Regions from separate parts of the Rhizobium sp. N621 genome, predicted to be linked through region 2. Evidence: predicted binding sites of a transcription regulator. Region 2 holds the regulator's gene; each other region holds the start of a gene.
The links. Region 2 encodes PhoB, which activates phosphate uptake and scavenging genes when phosphate is short. Its sites were predicted from a motif close to TGTCATNNANCTGTCAT; they were not measured.
Positions count from the first base shown of each region.

Region 1: AMK00_RS00935 (DUF1045 domain-containing protein) is a predicted target of PhoB. The motif match lies at 2,738-2,754, and genes of this name have one in related genera.
Region 3: AMK00_RS18020 (esterase-like activity of phytase family protein) is a predicted target of PhoB. The motif match lies at 2,856-2,872, and genes of this name have one in related genera.

Region 1 covers NZ_CP013495.1:195,310-200,361, forward strand. Annotated here, with positions in the region: gene AMK00_RS00920 (GrpB family protein) at 1-186, opposite strand, end outside; gene phnN (phosphonate metabolism protein/1,5-bisphosphokinase (PRPP-forming) PhnN) at 205-801, opposite strand; gene AMK00_RS00930 (alpha-D-ribose 1-methylphosphonate 5-triphosphate diphosphatase) at 798-1,937, opposite strand; gene AMK00_RS00935 (DUF1045 domain-containing protein) at 1,951-2,646, opposite strand; gene phnE (phosphonate ABC transporter, permease protein PhnE) at 2,788-4,131, opposite strand; gene phnE (phosphonate ABC transporter, permease protein PhnE) at 4,139-5,052, opposite strand, start outside.
Region 2 covers NZ_CP013495.1:555,464-560,515, forward strand. Annotated here, with positions in the region: gene pstA (phosphate ABC transporter permease PstA) at 1-476, shown strand, start outside; gene pstB (phosphate ABC transporter ATP-binding protein PstB) at 491-1,306, shown strand; gene phoU (phosphate signaling complex protein PhoU) at 1,351-2,064, shown strand; gene phoB (phosphate regulon transcriptional regulator PhoB) at 2,225-2,908, shown strand; gene AMK00_RS02745 (GcrA family cell cycle regulator) at 3,269-3,802, opposite strand; gene AMK00_RS02750 (aspartate aminotransferase family protein) at 4,227-5,052, shown strand, end outside.
Region 3 covers NZ_CP013495.1:3,731,322-3,736,373, reverse strand. Annotated here, with positions in the region: gene AMK00_RS18035 (DUF4164 domain-containing protein) at 252-527, shown strand; gene AMK00_RS18030 (cell division protein ZapA) at 544-921, shown strand; RNA gene ssrS (6S RNA) at 991-1,149, shown strand; gene AMK00_RS18020 (esterase-like activity of phytase family protein) at 1,227-2,699, opposite strand; gene AMK00_RS18015 (NAD-dependent epimerase/dehydratase family protein) at 2,902-3,885, opposite strand; gene AMK00_RS18010 (helix-turn-helix domain-containing protein) at 3,954-4,520, opposite strand; gene AMK00_RS18005 (ArsR/SmtB family transcription factor) at 4,615-4,938, opposite strand; gene AMK00_RS18000 (SRPBCC domain-containing protein) at 4,994-5,052, shown strand, end outside.

The DNA.
Region 1 (5,052 bases), 360 kb from region 2:
TTCATCGGATATCGCGATGACATCGAGGTCGATCTTCGGCTTGGCCGCACGGCCGGGCACCGATGTGCTGCCGATATGGTCGATGGACAGCACGAGATCACCGAGCAGGATGGAGACTTCGACGCTGATTTCAGCAAACAGCAGCGGCCAGGAAGGGTCGTAATCGACGACTTTGATGGCGCGCATCCTGCTTCTCTACCGTCGTCAGCGCACTTCGGCCAGCAATCCGTCCAGGATCGCGATCATCTTCTGCTCGGCCTCTTCGAGCGAGCCGCTATTGTCGAGCTCCGTCACATCGTAGTCGCCACGCACGGTCAGCGGGCCGCGGGCGAGCCTGGCCATGATGTCCTCGTGTGTCTCGCGGCCGCGCGCTTCCAGCCGGCTGGCGAGCACGTCGGGGCTGGCCGTGACATTGATGACCTTCAGCCGCGGGAAAGCGGCCTGGAAGCGGTGAAGCGCCGAGCGCGAGCCGTTGGCCACGACGACGTGGCCTCGCGACAGCGCCACCGAGACTTCGGCCGGAATGCCGTATCTCAGGCCATGCGCTTCCCACCAGACGGCGAAGGAGCCTGACTGCTCCATGGCGGCAAAGCCTTGGAGAGAGACGGAAAGGTGATCCTCGCCGCCGGCATCACGGTGGCGGGTTATGACGCGGCGGGCGAAATGCACGTTGTCGCGGCCGGCAAAACGCCGCGCAGCGAGATTCATCAGCGTGTCCTTGCCGGCGCCGCTCGGCCCGACGACGACGACCATGATGCCGCGTTCGGCTCCGGCTGCTGCATGGGGTTCGTGCGGGGTCATGCGACACGGCGTCCCTGGCGCCAGACGGAGCGTGTGACCGGCACGCCGTGCGAGCGGTGGACACGGACGAGATCGGCGCGCAACCCGGTCGCGATCCGGCCGCGATCGTCGAGGCTGACGGTGCGGGCAGGCGTCGACGTCACCATCGCGATCGCTTTCGGAAGGGTGATGCTCTCCACCTCGTCGGCAAGGATGAAGGGTGCGTGCAGCAAGCTGAGCGGCACGTAGTCGGAGGACAGCACGTCGAGCACGCCCATTTCGGCGAGATCGCGCGCGGCGATGTTGCCGGAGTGGGATTTGCCGCGCACGATATTCGGCGCGCCCATCAGCACGCTCATGCCGTGCTCGTGCGATGCCCGGGCGGCATCGAAGCTGGTCGGAAACTCGGCAAGGCGCACGCCATTGTCGATTGCCTCGTCGACATGGGAGAGCGTGGCGTCGTCATGGCTTGCGACCGTGATGCCGCGCTCGGCGCAGACCTTGGCGATGGCATTGCGATGCGGGGTTGAATTGCGCGCCGATTCCGCCTGGCGCTTGGCGACGAAACGGGCGAAGGCCTCGTCGCTCAGGCCCCGCTTCTTCTGATAGTAGAAGATGTATTGATCCATCGTCTGGAACTGTCGCTGGCCGGGCGCATGATCCATCAGCGAGACCAGCCGCACATGCGGATCGTTTTCGAAATCGGCGAAATGTTCGAGTACGTTGTCGGCCGAAACCTCGCAGCGAAGATGGATGAGGTGCTCGGCGCGCAGCCGGCCTTCCTTCTCCGCTGATTGAATGGCGTCGGCCATCTCGCGCATCTCGCCATGTTCGAAACCGCCGTCCTCGTCCGCGCCCATGCGCAGGCAGTCGAAGACCGTCGTGATGCCCGATGTGACGATCTGGGCGTCATGCGCCTGGACGGCAGCGGTCTTGTGCCAGCGGATGCCCGGGCGCGGCTGGTAATGGCCTTCGAGATGGTCGGTATGCAGTTCGACAAGGCCGGGAATGACGTAATCGCCCTCGAAATCTTCGCCGGCTACCGAATTGCCCTCGGAGACGTCGGCGATCTTGCCGTCGCGGATGAGGATCGATCCTGAAAGGATGTCGTCCTCGAGAACGATGCGGGCGTTGGAAAAGACGGTCTCTTTGCTCATATCGTCAGGTCTTTCAGCTTTTGGCGCCGGAAAGCGGCAGCCAGGAATGAACTTTGAATGGGGCGCCGCGCCTCTCCTCGATGAAGACGGCGAGGCCGGAAATCGAAAGCGGCCGGCCGGTGAAACCGGAAAAACGCTCCGCCAGGACCGTTTTCATCGTCTCGGCACGTGTCTCCGGCACCTGGCCGCTCAGCGTCATGTGGAAACCGAAATCCTCCATGACGTAAGGATAACCCCAGCGTTGCAGATTGGCGCGCTGGCTGTCGCTGAGCCTCTCCGGATTGCGGCGCGCGATATCCGCCTCGGAAAGCGTCGCGCGGAACGGCTCGAAGGATTTTACCACCTTCGCGGCGAAATCCTGAAGAGGTTGATGAAGAGAAGCCGGAACAAGGGCAAAAAAACGGCCGAGCTGCCCGAGCACGAGTTGAGGAATCTCGAAGGCAGGGGTCCGGGCGGCAAACTCCTCGGCGAAGGCCATGAGATCCTTTTCGGTGACGGAAGCGGCAAGCGAAAACGGCGCCTTGATCGTCGCGTGAAAGCCGTAGCGGCGTGGGTCGGCGGTCAGCTCGAACTGCTCTGCCGCACCGAGTGTCTCATGGTCGGGTGCAGGATAGGTTTCGCCGGTGAAAGCATCGCGGCCGAGCCAGCGCGAAGCCGCGCCGGTCAGGGGATCTTCCTTCGGCGGCGAGAAATAGAGGGCGTAGCGCAAGGCTTTTATCCTGGGGATCATCGAAACGGGGAGGGCAATGTGCAGTGATTTGGCGGCGAACCGCAAGCAGGCTCCCGGCTAAAAGATTTCCGTGACAGAATGATGATGGCGGCAGCGCCGCCACCGCCCGTCACCGATCGATCAGTGCGTCTTCGTGCCCATTAACCGGTGGCGCAGCGCGTTCGAAGCGGCGTCGAACAGGAAGACGACGATCAGGATCAGAATGACCATATAGGCGACGTTTTCCCAGTTGGCATTGGTGCGCATCGCCTCCCAGAGCTTGAGGCCGATGCCGCCCGCGCCGACGGCGCCGATGATGGTGGCGCCGCGCACGTTCGACTCCCACTGGTAGAGCGTCTGGCTGACGAAGATGGGAACGATCTGCGGCATGATGCCGTAACGATGGACGAGCACCGTCTGGGCGCCGGTCGATTTGATGCCTTCCCGCGGCTTGTTGTCGATGTTCTCGAGTCCCTCGGAATAAAGCTTGCCGAGCGTGCCGGTCTCGGTGAGGAAGATCGCGCCGCTGCCGGCAAGCGGCCCGGGGCCGAAGGCGCGGGTCAGGAACAGCGCCCAGATCAGCATGTCGACCGAGCGCAGGAAATCGAATGAGCGCTTGAGGATCTGGTTCAAAATGCGGTTCGGCGTGATGTTGCGTGCCGCCAGGAAGGCAAGCGGGAAGGCGGCGAGCGCGCCGAGCAGCGTTCCGAGAAAGGCCATGACGATCGTCTGGAACAGCTTGGTCCAGACGTCGCCATGCTGCCATTCGCTGTTGTTCCAGATGTCATCGAAGGCGAGCGACAGATTGGTCTGGTCGGGCTTGATGCGCGGGCCGGAGACGATGAGGCCGATGACTTCGCCGACCGGCTTATCGAAGAAGGAGGATTGCGTGTCGAAGAGGAAATTCGCCCAGCCGAGGAAGCGTTTGCGAACCTTGACGCGATCGACGGAAATGCTGACGTCGCCGGCAAAGCCGAGATCCGCGAGCACGTTGTCGTCATAGACCGTCATCCAGCTCGGCACCGGCCCGACCACCTCAGGCGCGCCGCTCGAAACGTCGACGGGCACACTGACGCCGTGTGCAGTCACGATCGTTTCGCTCTTCGAGACGGTGACGCTACGGCCGGTGCCGCTGACGGAAACGGTGATGCTGCCGTCGGGATTGTTGACCACCCAGTCCGGATGCGGATTATCGCCGAGCGGCGAGAAGCGGGGATAACGCACCTCGATCGAGCCGTCCTCCTGGATGCGGAAGTCCGGCTGGACATCGTAGCTCACCCATTGGCTGAGATAGATGCCGACGCGTTCCCAGTGGGCTTCGGCAAGAAGCTTTGGCAGGTCGAAGAACCAGACGGCGTAAAGGCCGTAGAGCAGCGTCGCAATGAGGATCATCAGCCCCCCGAAACGCTGGCGGAACGACCGGTGGAAATATTCCGGATAGCGCGCTTCGATCTCATGCATGCGGTTTGCGTCGATCACCGTCATGGCGGCCTCAATGTTGCAGAAGGAAAGCGTGCTCGCCGACGAGACGGCGTCGCAGCCATGCGGAGAACTGGTCGACGGCGACGATCGTCACGAACAGCAGCAGAACGAGCGCCATCGTCTTGGCGCCGAAGCCGCGTGAGATCGACAGCTTCAGCTCCTCGCCGATGCCGCCGCCGCCGACGGCGCCGATAATGGTCGAGGCGCGCACGTTGATCTCCAGGCGCAGCAGCGCATAGGAGGTGAAATTCGGCAACACCTGCGGCAGGGCGGCGAAGCGCACCCGCTCCCACCAGTTGGCGCCGACGGCCTTCATCCCCTCATGCGGTTTCATGTCGATATTTTCGGCCACCTCGTAGAAGAGTTTGCCGAGCGCGCCGATCGTGTGCAGGGTGATGGCGATGATGGCGGCGACCGGTCCGATCGACAGGATTGCCGAAAACAGGCCGGCGATCACGATTTCGGGGAAGGCGCGCAGGAACTCCATCAGCCGCTTGGTGAAGATGCGCAGCGGCCATGAACTCGTGAGGTTGCGCGCGGCAAAGAAGCTCAAGGGAACAGCAAAGATGAAGGCGATAATTGTCGAGATCAGCGCCACGTTGATCGTCACGATCATCAGCTCGAGATATTCCGGAATGTAGAAGGCGCCCCAGACATAGACGCGGCCCTTGTCGAAATTGAATTCCTCGCCGCCCTTGTCGTTCACGCTCGCTATGTCGAACAGCGCGCGCCAGACGTCGTTCCAGTCCTTGGGAATGAGCCAGCTCAAAAAGTCGAAGAGATGCGGCAGGCGGTCGAAGAAATGGCCGGCATTGCTCTCGTCGGCGAAGCGGACGGAGCTGACGAAAGCCGCGATGAGGATCACCAGGCCGAGCACGGTATAGAAGCGGCGCTTGGCGACCATCCGGCCCCAGGCGGTGCCGA
Region 2 (5,052 bases):
TCATCAACTTCATCGGCCTGCCGCGCTCGGCCTCGCTGGTCGGCGGCCTGGTGCTGACGCTGATGACCCTGCCGACGATCATCATCGCCACCCGCGCCGCACTGCGCGCCGTGCCACCGTCGATCCGCGCCGCAGCCCTCGGCCTCGGCGCCTCGAAGATGCAGATGGTGTTCCACCATGTCCTGCCGCTCGCCATGCCCGGCATCCTCACCGGCACGATCATCGGGCTGGCGCATGCGCTCGGCGAAACCGCGCCGCTGCTCCTGATCGGCATGGTCGCCTTCGTCGCCAATGCGCCGACGACGCCGCTCGATCCCTCGACGGCCCTGCCGGTCCAGGTCTATATGTGGGCGAACGAGGCCGAACGTGCCTTCGTGGAACGTACTTCGGGTGCCATCATCGTCCTGCTCCTGTTCCTGATCGTCATGAACATGGGCGCCATCCTCTTGCGTCGTCGCTTCGAGCGCCGCTGGTAAACGGAGTAGATATCATGAACATGCTGACGGAAGCTGCAGTTGAAAAGGCGCTGGATCAGAAGATGAGCAACGTCCCGTATAAAATGATCGGACAGGATGTCTCCGTATACTACGGCGAGAAGCGTGCGCTTTTCGACGTGAACCTGAACATCCGCGAAAACACCGTAACCGCCCTGATCGGCCCCTCGGGCTGCGGCAAGTCGACTTTCCTGCGAAGCCTCAACCGCATGAACGACACGATCGAGGGGTGCCGCGTCACCGGCAAGATCACGCTCGACAGCGACGACATCTATGATCCGGATATCGACGTCGTCGAACTTCGCGCTCGCGTCGGCATGGTTTTCCAGAAGCCGAACCCGTTCCCGAAGTCGATCTACGAAAACGTCTCCTACGGACCGCGCATCCATGGCCTCGCCAAGTCGAAGGCCGATCTCGACCAGATCGTCGAGACCAGCCTGCAGCGCGCCGGCCTCTGGAACGAGGTCAAGGACCGCGTGCACGAGTCCGGCACCGGCCTCTCCGGCGGTCAGCAGCAGCGCCTGTGCATCGCCCGCGCCGTTGCCGTCAGCCCTGAGGTCATCCTGATGGACGAACCCTGCTCGGCGCTCGACCCGATCGCCACCGCCAAGGTCGAGGAACTGATCCACGAGCTGCGCGAGAACTACACGATCGTCATCGTCACCCACTCCATGCAGCAGGCCGCGCGTGTCTCGCAGCGCACCGCCATGTTCCACCTCGGCAACCTCGTCGAGGAGAACGACACCGACAAGATGTTCACCAACCCGGACGATCCGCGCACCCAGGACTACATCATGGGTCGCTTCGGCTGATTGCGGCAATCCGAAGCCTTCCCGTTATTCGAGGACAAAGCCCCATGGCATCGACACATATTTATTCTGCCTATGATGATGATCTGAAGTTCCTCTCCAGGCGGATTTCCGAAATGGGCGGCCTGGCCGAGCAGATGGTCGCCGAATCCGTCCGGGCGCTGGTCAACGGCGATACGGCGCTGGCGCAGAAGGTCATCTCCGACGATGTGATCCTCGATCACACCGAGCGCGAGATCGGCGACAAGGCGATCGTCACCATCGCCCGCCGCCAGCCGATGGCCGCCGACCTGCGCGAAATCATGGGTTCGATCCGCATCGCCGCCGACCTCGAACGCGTCGGCGACCTCGGCAAGAACACCGCCAAGCGCGTCATCGCCGTGCAGAGCACCGGCGTTCCGCGCAAGCTCGCCCGCGGTCTCGAGCACCTGTCCGAGCTGGCGCTCGTCCAGCTCAAGGAAGTGCTCGACGTCTATACGACGCGCGCCGCCGACAAGGCGACCGCCATCCGCGAGCGCGACAACGAGATCGATGCGATGTACACCTCGCTGTTCCGCGAGCTCTTGACCTACATGATGGAAGATCCGCGCAACATCACGAGCTGCACGCATCTGCTCTTCTGCGCCAAGAACATCGAGCGCATCGGCGACCATGCCACCAACATCGCCGAGACGATCTACTACATGGCGACGGGCGCCCAGCCGGAAGGCGATCGTCCGAAGGATGACAGCGCCAACACCGTCGGCGCCGCGACGGAATAATCGTTCCGAACGAGCCGCCCGAGCCCGCCGCCCGGACCAGTCACTTGCGTGCGCGCCCGTTCGGGGCGCGCAAAGAGGTCGCAGCCAATTTCTGAATTTGCGCAGGACGCCTGGTTAAATCGTCCCGGTTTAAGGCTTGTGCGCGAGGAGACGGACACGCATGATCCCGAGAGTCGCAGTTGTTGAAGACGAGGAAGCGCTCAGCGTGCTCCTTCGCTATAATCTCGAAGCGGAAGGCTTTGAAGTCGATACCATCCTGCGCGGCGACGAGGCCGAAATCAGGCTTCAGGAGCGCACGCCCGATCTCCTCATCCTCGACTGGATGTTGCCCGGCGTCTCCGGCATCGAACTCTGCCGGCGCCTGCGCATGCGGCCGGAAACCGAGCGGCTGCCGATCATCATGCTGACGGCGCGCGGCGAGGAGAGCGAGCGGGTGCGCGGACTGTCCACCGGCGCCGACGATTATGTCGTCAAGCCCTTCTCGACCCCCGAACTCGTCGCCCGCGTCAAGGCGATGCTGCGTCGGGCCCGTCCCGAGGTGCTGTCCTCGGTGTTGAAATGCGGCGATATCGAACTCGACCGCGAAACCCATCGCGTTCATCGCAAGAGCCGCGAAGTCCGCCTCGGCCCGACCGAATTCCGCCTGTTGGAATTCCTGATGTCGTCGCCGGGCCGCGTCTTCTCGCGCTCGCAGCTGCTCGACGGCGTCTGGGGCCACGACATCTATGTCGATGAACGCACCGTCGACGTCCATGTCGGCCGCCTGCGCAAGGCGCTGAATTTCTCCAACATGCAGGACGTCATCCGCACCGTCCGCGGCGCCGGCTATTCGATGGAGGCCTGAGGCTGAGGGAGTGTGTGGTCGGCGTTCCCGCCGGTGCAGCCTTTCCCAGGCCCTTCATTGCACCGGCGCGGCGTATGAGCGGGCACCACCTCACCTCTGTCATCCAGGCACCACCTCTCCTCTCCGTCATCCCAGGGCTTGACCCTGGGATCCATGCGGCTGGCGCTGCGGGAGGAGCGATGGCATTCAAATGCAGGGAAATTATCGAAGCCGAGTGCCTGGTCGTGGATCCCAGGGTCAAGCCCTGGGATGACGGAATGCGTGGTCGGCTTTGCTGCCAAACACAAAGGTCGCTTCCCCACTCTAATCACAAAAAACGGGCTGCTCGGCCCGTTTCTCACTCTCGACGATGTCGCCCGCTCAGCTGACGCGCGCTGCCGCCCGGCGGCGTTCGTTGATCGGCTGATAGGCAAGCTTCTGATGATAGCTGCAATAGGGCGAATTGTCAGGGGATTCGCAGCCGCAGAAGTGGAAATCGTCCTTCAGCGGATCGCCGACCGGCCATTTGCAGGTGCGTTCGGTCAGTTCCGTCAGGCCGAGGCGGCGGGAAATCGGCACGACCACGTTGCCCTTCGGCACGTATTCCATTTCCTCGACCGTTTCGATCTCGATCTCTTCCTTCAGCATCGTTGCGCCCTGCTGGCGGGTAACGGTGCGGGTGGTGATCCGGGAGGCGTAGTTCGGCGCGCGCGGCGCCGATGTCTGGCGCTTCGGCGTGCGCGCCGCCGTCGCCGTGCCGCCGGCCTTGGCACGACCCGGCAGGTTCAGCCGGTGCACCTTGCCGATAACGGCGTTTCGGCTCACGCCGCCAAGCTGCGCAGCAATCTGGCTGGCGCTCAGTCCCTCGGCCCAAAGCTTCTTGAGTTTCTCGACCCGCTCGTCTGTCCAGTTCATGCCCTGTCTCCACCGTTTGCGTTGGTGATGGCAGAATCCCTCACCGTTGTCCCGGAAGCCTCCGAAACAAGAAACGCTTGATCAATTTTGGTGACTAGTTCCGCCGCATGCAGTCTAGTAATTGAACTTTAACCTAGTGTGAGGCTGACTCCGTGACAAGAGTCGCGGGAATCCGGATGAATCGAATTTCAAGTTTTCCCCAACTTGCTTCCTCTGCGTGTCATTTCTGCAATAATGCCTGTTGAAGGCCGAAAGTGCCCCTGTACAAGCTTGCTGCATACGCTAAGGCCGCAGTTTTGTTGACATTGCAGCGCGAAAAGGAAATAGTACCGCTCGCCGCCGAAAGGCGGCATTTTTGATTTTTCGGACCTGGTTTCGTTAGCCGGAGTCCGTGCAGGACAACACTGAACGGGAGACCCGCGCCATGGCTGAAGCCGCGCCGCTTTATGACACCTATTCTCGCGCCCCGCTGCGGTTCGAGCGAGGCGAGGGCGTATGGCTGATCACCGAGAGCGGCGAGCGTTATCTCGATTTCGGCGCCGGTGTCGCCGTCACCTCCGTCGGCCACGGCAACCCGCATGTGGTCGCGGCGCTGAAGGAGCAGGCGGATAAGGTCTGGCACCTCTCCAACATCTATGAGATCCCCGGCCAGGAGCGTCTGGCCAAGCGCCTGACGGACGCCACCTTCGCCGATAAGGTGTTCTTCACCAATTCGGGCGCCGAGGCGCTCGAATGCGCCATCAAGACGGCGCGCCGCTATCAGTTTTCCAAGGGCCATCCCGAGCGCTTCCACATCGTCACCTTCGAAGGCGCCTTCCATGGGCGCACGCTTGCGACGATCGCCGCCGGCGGCCAGGAAAAATATCTCGAAGGCTTCGGCCCCAAGACGCCGGGCTTCGATCAGGTGCCGTTCGGCGACATCGAAGCGGTACGCGCCGCGATCACCGATGCGACGGCGGCAATCCTCATCGAGCCGGTGCAGGGCGAGGGCGGCGTGCGTCCCGCCACGACCGAGTTCATGAAGGCGCTGCGCCAGATCTGCGACGACAAAGGCCTGCTGCTGATCCTCGACGAGGTGCAGACCGGCGTCGGCCGCACCGGCAAGCTCTTCGCCCATGAATGGTCCGGCATCACACCCGACATCATGGCCGTCGCCAAGGGCATCGGCGGCGGTTTCCCGCTCGGCGCCTGCCTTGCGACCGCTGAGGCCGCCTCCGGCATGAAGGCCGGCACCCATGGTTCGACCTATG
Region 3 (5,052 bases), 1.3 Mb from region 2:
TGGGGCTGGCGAGTCAATCAATGGCGGGCCAAATCCCAGCGGCCTGCGGCAATTTTTTGACATTTGATCGCGCGACTTTACAAAAGACCAAACCGGCGCGGCGGGCCTGCCCAACACGTTCATCCACAGGTAGGCAGGCTGCCGGGTGACGGGATTTATTGACGGGCCGTTGGCGAGCTGCATATCCTCTTGAAATCACAAGATCGGCAGATGTGGCCGATTCGCAGGTCCTGCACGGGAATCGGAAAGGCATGATGCCCACAGGCAAAACCATGGAAGCAGCGCTCGACGAATTGAGACAGGCGATTTCGAGTCTCGAAAACGCCGTCGACATGCGCATCGAGCGTCAGCGAGAGCAGGGTGAGATCGAGGGCGAGGTGCGACGTGTGCATGCCGACCGCTCCCGTCTGGCCCAGGAGCTCGACCAGGCCGAATTTCGCGCCAACCGGCTGGAAGAGGTCAATCGTGAGGTATCGCGGCGGCTGGTGACGGCCATGGAGACGATCCGCGCGGTTCTGGACCGCTGATGAGAGAGAATTTGATATGGCGCAAGTGACGGTAACGATCGACGGCAAGGCCTATCGCATGGCCTGCGAGGAAGGGCAGGAGGATCATCTGACCGATCTCGCCACCCGTTTCGACCGCTATGTCGGCCATCTCAAGGGCCAGTTCGGTGAGATCGGCGATCTCAGGATCACCGTCATGGCCGGCATCATGATCATGGATGAGATTGCCGAGCTGACGCGCCGCATCGCGGGGCTGGAAACTGAGCTGGAGTCGCTGCGCGGCAACCGCGACACCGTGCTTGCCGCGACCGCCCGCACTGAGGAAACGCTGGCGGCGGCGCTCGGCGAGGTTTCGAGCCGCATTCGCGGCATCACCGACAAGCTGAATGGCCGGGCCGCTCCCGAACTCAATTGATGTCAATTAAATAAAAACGGGCTGTCGTCGCCACTGGCGCGTCGATGCAAACGACCTTATATATCGCGATGCGGTCTGCGCCTCTCGACAGGAACCACAATCCCTGGGGCCATACTCGATCCAAAGGGAGCTGTCCCTGTCCGGGCTCGTGGGCCTGGACACACGGTGCCCACCTACGTTTGTAGGCGCCCAGGATCGTAAACATCCATCGGTCGTCGTGGATCGCACCTTTTCCTTTCATCATCGACGAAGACGCTGGATCACGGGCAAACGCGGCTCGCGCGTCCGCCCCTTGTGGCGCGCAGTTACTTCTTCAAGCCGGGAAGCGTCACCTGGAAAACCTGGAACATGGTGTCCACGTCGGCGCCGCCGTCAGCCTTATAGGCGGCCCCCACCTGAAAGCCATCTTGCGTCAGGAAGTCGTTGTCGTTGGCGACGAACAGGAAGTAATCGTCCGGCAGCTTCGGGTCGAGGACACTTGCCAGACCCATGGCTTCCCATTTTTCCGATAGATCGTTCCTGTCGTTCGGCGCACCGTTGTGCAGGCCGAAGCGGCCAAGCTCTGCCTCGTCGTTGAGGTCGATAAACGGCGTCAGCGTCGCCGGCGTCAGCGACGGGTCGAGGACACCTTTCGGTGCGACCGCCTTGCCGGCGTCGAAATCGCTGCCGGCGATATCGGTCGCGGCGGATAAGTCGACGATGTCGATCTTGCGATACAGAGATTTGTCCCCCTTCACGCCCTGGCCGTTGCCGCTGTCACGGGCAAGCATCAGGAAGGTCTTGTCGGAAAGGGCGACGATCTCGCTCTCGGCGGCGATCGTCGTCTTGCCCTTGGCGTCCTTGAAGACCGGCAGCGGCACGACATATTCGTGCACCAGCTTCAGATGATCGGGATCGGCGGCGTCATAGATCATGGCGCGGGTATTCTGGCGGGTCGAGCCGGAATCGCCGCCGTCCTGGCGGGCCGCCGACTGCAGTACGGCAACGATAAACTTGCCGTCGGGCGTCATTGCCATGCCTTCGAGACCCTGGTTGTTCTGGCGGCCTGTTTCGGGGTCCTTCGGATCGGGAGCGGACCCGCCGGGACCGGGATTGTTTGAGGCGAAGCTCAGCGCGCCCTTGCGCATCGGCAGAAGCGCCTTGGGCGGCTGGGTGGCTGAAAGCAAGTGGCCATCGGCAGAGAAGCGATAGATATAGGGGCCGTATTCGTCGCTGACGAACATAGTGCCGTCGCCCATGCGGATGATCGCCTCATCGTCGAGGGCGATCTTGCCGTTCGCCGCCTGCGGCAGCGGCGGGAAGTTGCCCGCAGCGGCGCGGACGCCGGATTCCGGGTCGAGACCGGTCGTGTTCACGCCCTTGTCGTCAACAAAGAGCATGGAATCGACGAGTTTCGCCTCGACGCCCGATTGCTCCTTGCCGGCCTCGGGGGCCGCGCCTGGCGCGGTCGGGGTCAGAATGATCGAGAGGGTGTTCAGGCGCGGGTGGTAGTCGACAGTGCCGGCGACATTGTAACCACGGTCGGGCAAAAGGTAGAGCATGCCCTTATAGCTGGCGCCATCCCGACTCCAGGCGGCGGCGTCGATCGCCATGCCGGAGCCGGAGCCGAAGGTTTCACCGAATTTGTCGCGCTGGTTGGCCGGAATGCGGCCGACGCCGACCAGGCCCTTATTGACGAAACCGGCGGAATTCTCCGCCCTTGCCATGGCGGGAATGGCGGCGGATGCCGCGAGAACTGCGGCGAACAGCCGCGTTGCATATGGTCTGACGTTCTTCATGAAATAGCCTCTCGGTCAAAAGCGTTCCTGCAACGGTTCCCGCCCGCAAGCTGGACACCGTTTCGAATGACATTCCTCGGCTTCGGGATCGATTCCTCAGAACGGAACACGCCCGGATTTCGCCCCCTATCCCGGCTAAACGTCTAGGATGGGATCGTGATAACTGGATGACACCCTCAGAGCCTGCAATCAGCTCATTGCCCTAATCGACCGGATAGGGTCCTTCGGCGAACACTTCCTCGTGGTAGCCCTTGGAGCCGACATCGATCGCCAACGGGCTTCGCCATTCGCGGCGCTCGCGCAGGCAATCGACCACGAAGCGGAAATCATAGCGCGGCTGCCAGCCAAGTTCGCGCCTTGCGCGTTCGTTGACGTAGACGCGATCGAGCGTCGGGAACATTTTCCAGCCGCATTCGGCGTAAAGGGTGTTCGCACCTGGAAACAGCCGCTCGACGACAGCAGGCGCGTCACGCCTGAGCTCAGCGACGTCGCCCGGTAGAAAGGGCGTCGTGGCCGAGATGATATAGCGGCCGAAGCCGATTGCCGGTGCCTTTTCGAGCGCCAGCAAATGAGCGCCGACCACGTCGCTGATATCGACGCGGCGATGAAGCAGCTCGTTGGCCTGCGCATTTTCCGCCGAATAGCTGTTGCGAATCTCGCGATCGTCATCGCTTTCGGGAAAGAAGCGCGACGTCCTGAGGATGACAACAGGCAGGCGGGATTTGCGGGCGAAGAGTTCCGAGATTCCTTCGGCAGCGAGCTTCGTCACGCCATAGATATTCTTCGCGACAGGAAGCACGTCCTCGGTGACCCAAGCCGCGGGTTCGCCGGCGACCGGCGTCAGTGCCGCGCCGAAAGCGCTGGTGGTGCTGGTGAAGACGAAGCTTGCAACGCCCGCGGCGGTCGCCTCTTCAAGCAGGTTCAGCGTGCCGCCGACATTGGTGTCGAGGAAATCGCGATTGCCATGGGTCGCCACATGCGGCTTGTGGAGCGTGGCGGCATGGATGACGTGGCTGATGCCCGACATCGCTCGCCTGATGAAACCGCGGTCACCGATGGAGCCGACCATATCGGTAAAAGCCGATGGCTTGATGTCGATGCCGCGCGCCCACCGGCTCTGAGCTCTCAAGCTGCGCATCAGCGCCTCGCCGAGGTGGCCGGCGCTTCCCGTCACCAATATCGTCATCGCGTCGTCTCCTGGCCCCATTCGCGGCAGAGGCTACAAAAGACCGGCATTTGCGGACAACGCATAAATTATGCAGGAGGGTGCAGGAAAGCTGCAGGCTTCGCGACGGTGGTGACGAGACGGCCAGCGCTGCCGTCGGAAAGCCTGATCCGCTCCCAGGTGACGCGGCCGGGGGCAATCGGCAGGCGCACATTGCCGTTGGCGCCGGTATCGAAGGTCAACGATAGCAGCCTGCCCTCGTGCCAGCCGCACTCCTCCAGAGACTGTTCGGCGGCAGCGATCTCGGCGGAGGCGTAGGAGAAAAGAGAGCGGCCGAGAAAAGCGCTGAGCGGTGCGCGCCATTCCGCCTGCCGCGGTCGGGAAGCAGACAGCAGCCGATGGGTGCCATCGCAGATCAGATGCACTGGCCGGACGGAATCCTCGACCAGCCGCTTTAAAGCCGCATCGGCCGCAGCATATTGCGGCGAGGCGAAAATCCGTTCCAGCTTGACGGCTTGGTCGGGCGAGGGAGCAAGCTGGCCGCGCTCCCAGCGCGAAACGGTCGCCTGGTTGACGTCGAGGAGTTCCGCGAGGTGCTGCTGCTTGATGCTCCGCAGCAACCGCATGCGGCGTATGCCGGCTCCTGATATCGTCATTTGTCCTGAGCTCCCACGCTTCTTTTGCCAGGATAGGAGTTCGGCGGGCCGCAAGGCAAGCCGACCCTCACGCCGGAGCATTGTTCCGGCTAATCTAATCTTCGAGATCGCTTCTCAGCCGATCGAGGATCGACAGGGCGTGACCTGCATAGGCGCTGATCCAGCGGTCGTAGATGTGCTTGATCGGCAGGCTGTTCAGGTGGTTCCAGCGTTCGCGGCCCTCCTTTCTGGCGACGATCAGATCCGCTTCCTCAAGCACCTTCAGATGCTGCATCACCGTGCAGCGGTCCATGTCCGGAAACATTTCGCAAAGCGTCCCGGTCGTGCGGGGCGCGTCCTTGAGCAGATCGAGAATCTCGCGGCGGCGATGATGTGCCAGTGCCTTGAAAACGGGGTCGTCTTTCGATTCGCTTGACATGTTATGTTTTTATAACATAATGATGTCAGGTACAATGGAGAAGAGGAGAAGTATCATGTCTCTCGGAATCCGCGTTTCCGGCCGGATCGGCCGTCCCGTTGCCGAAGTGTTCGA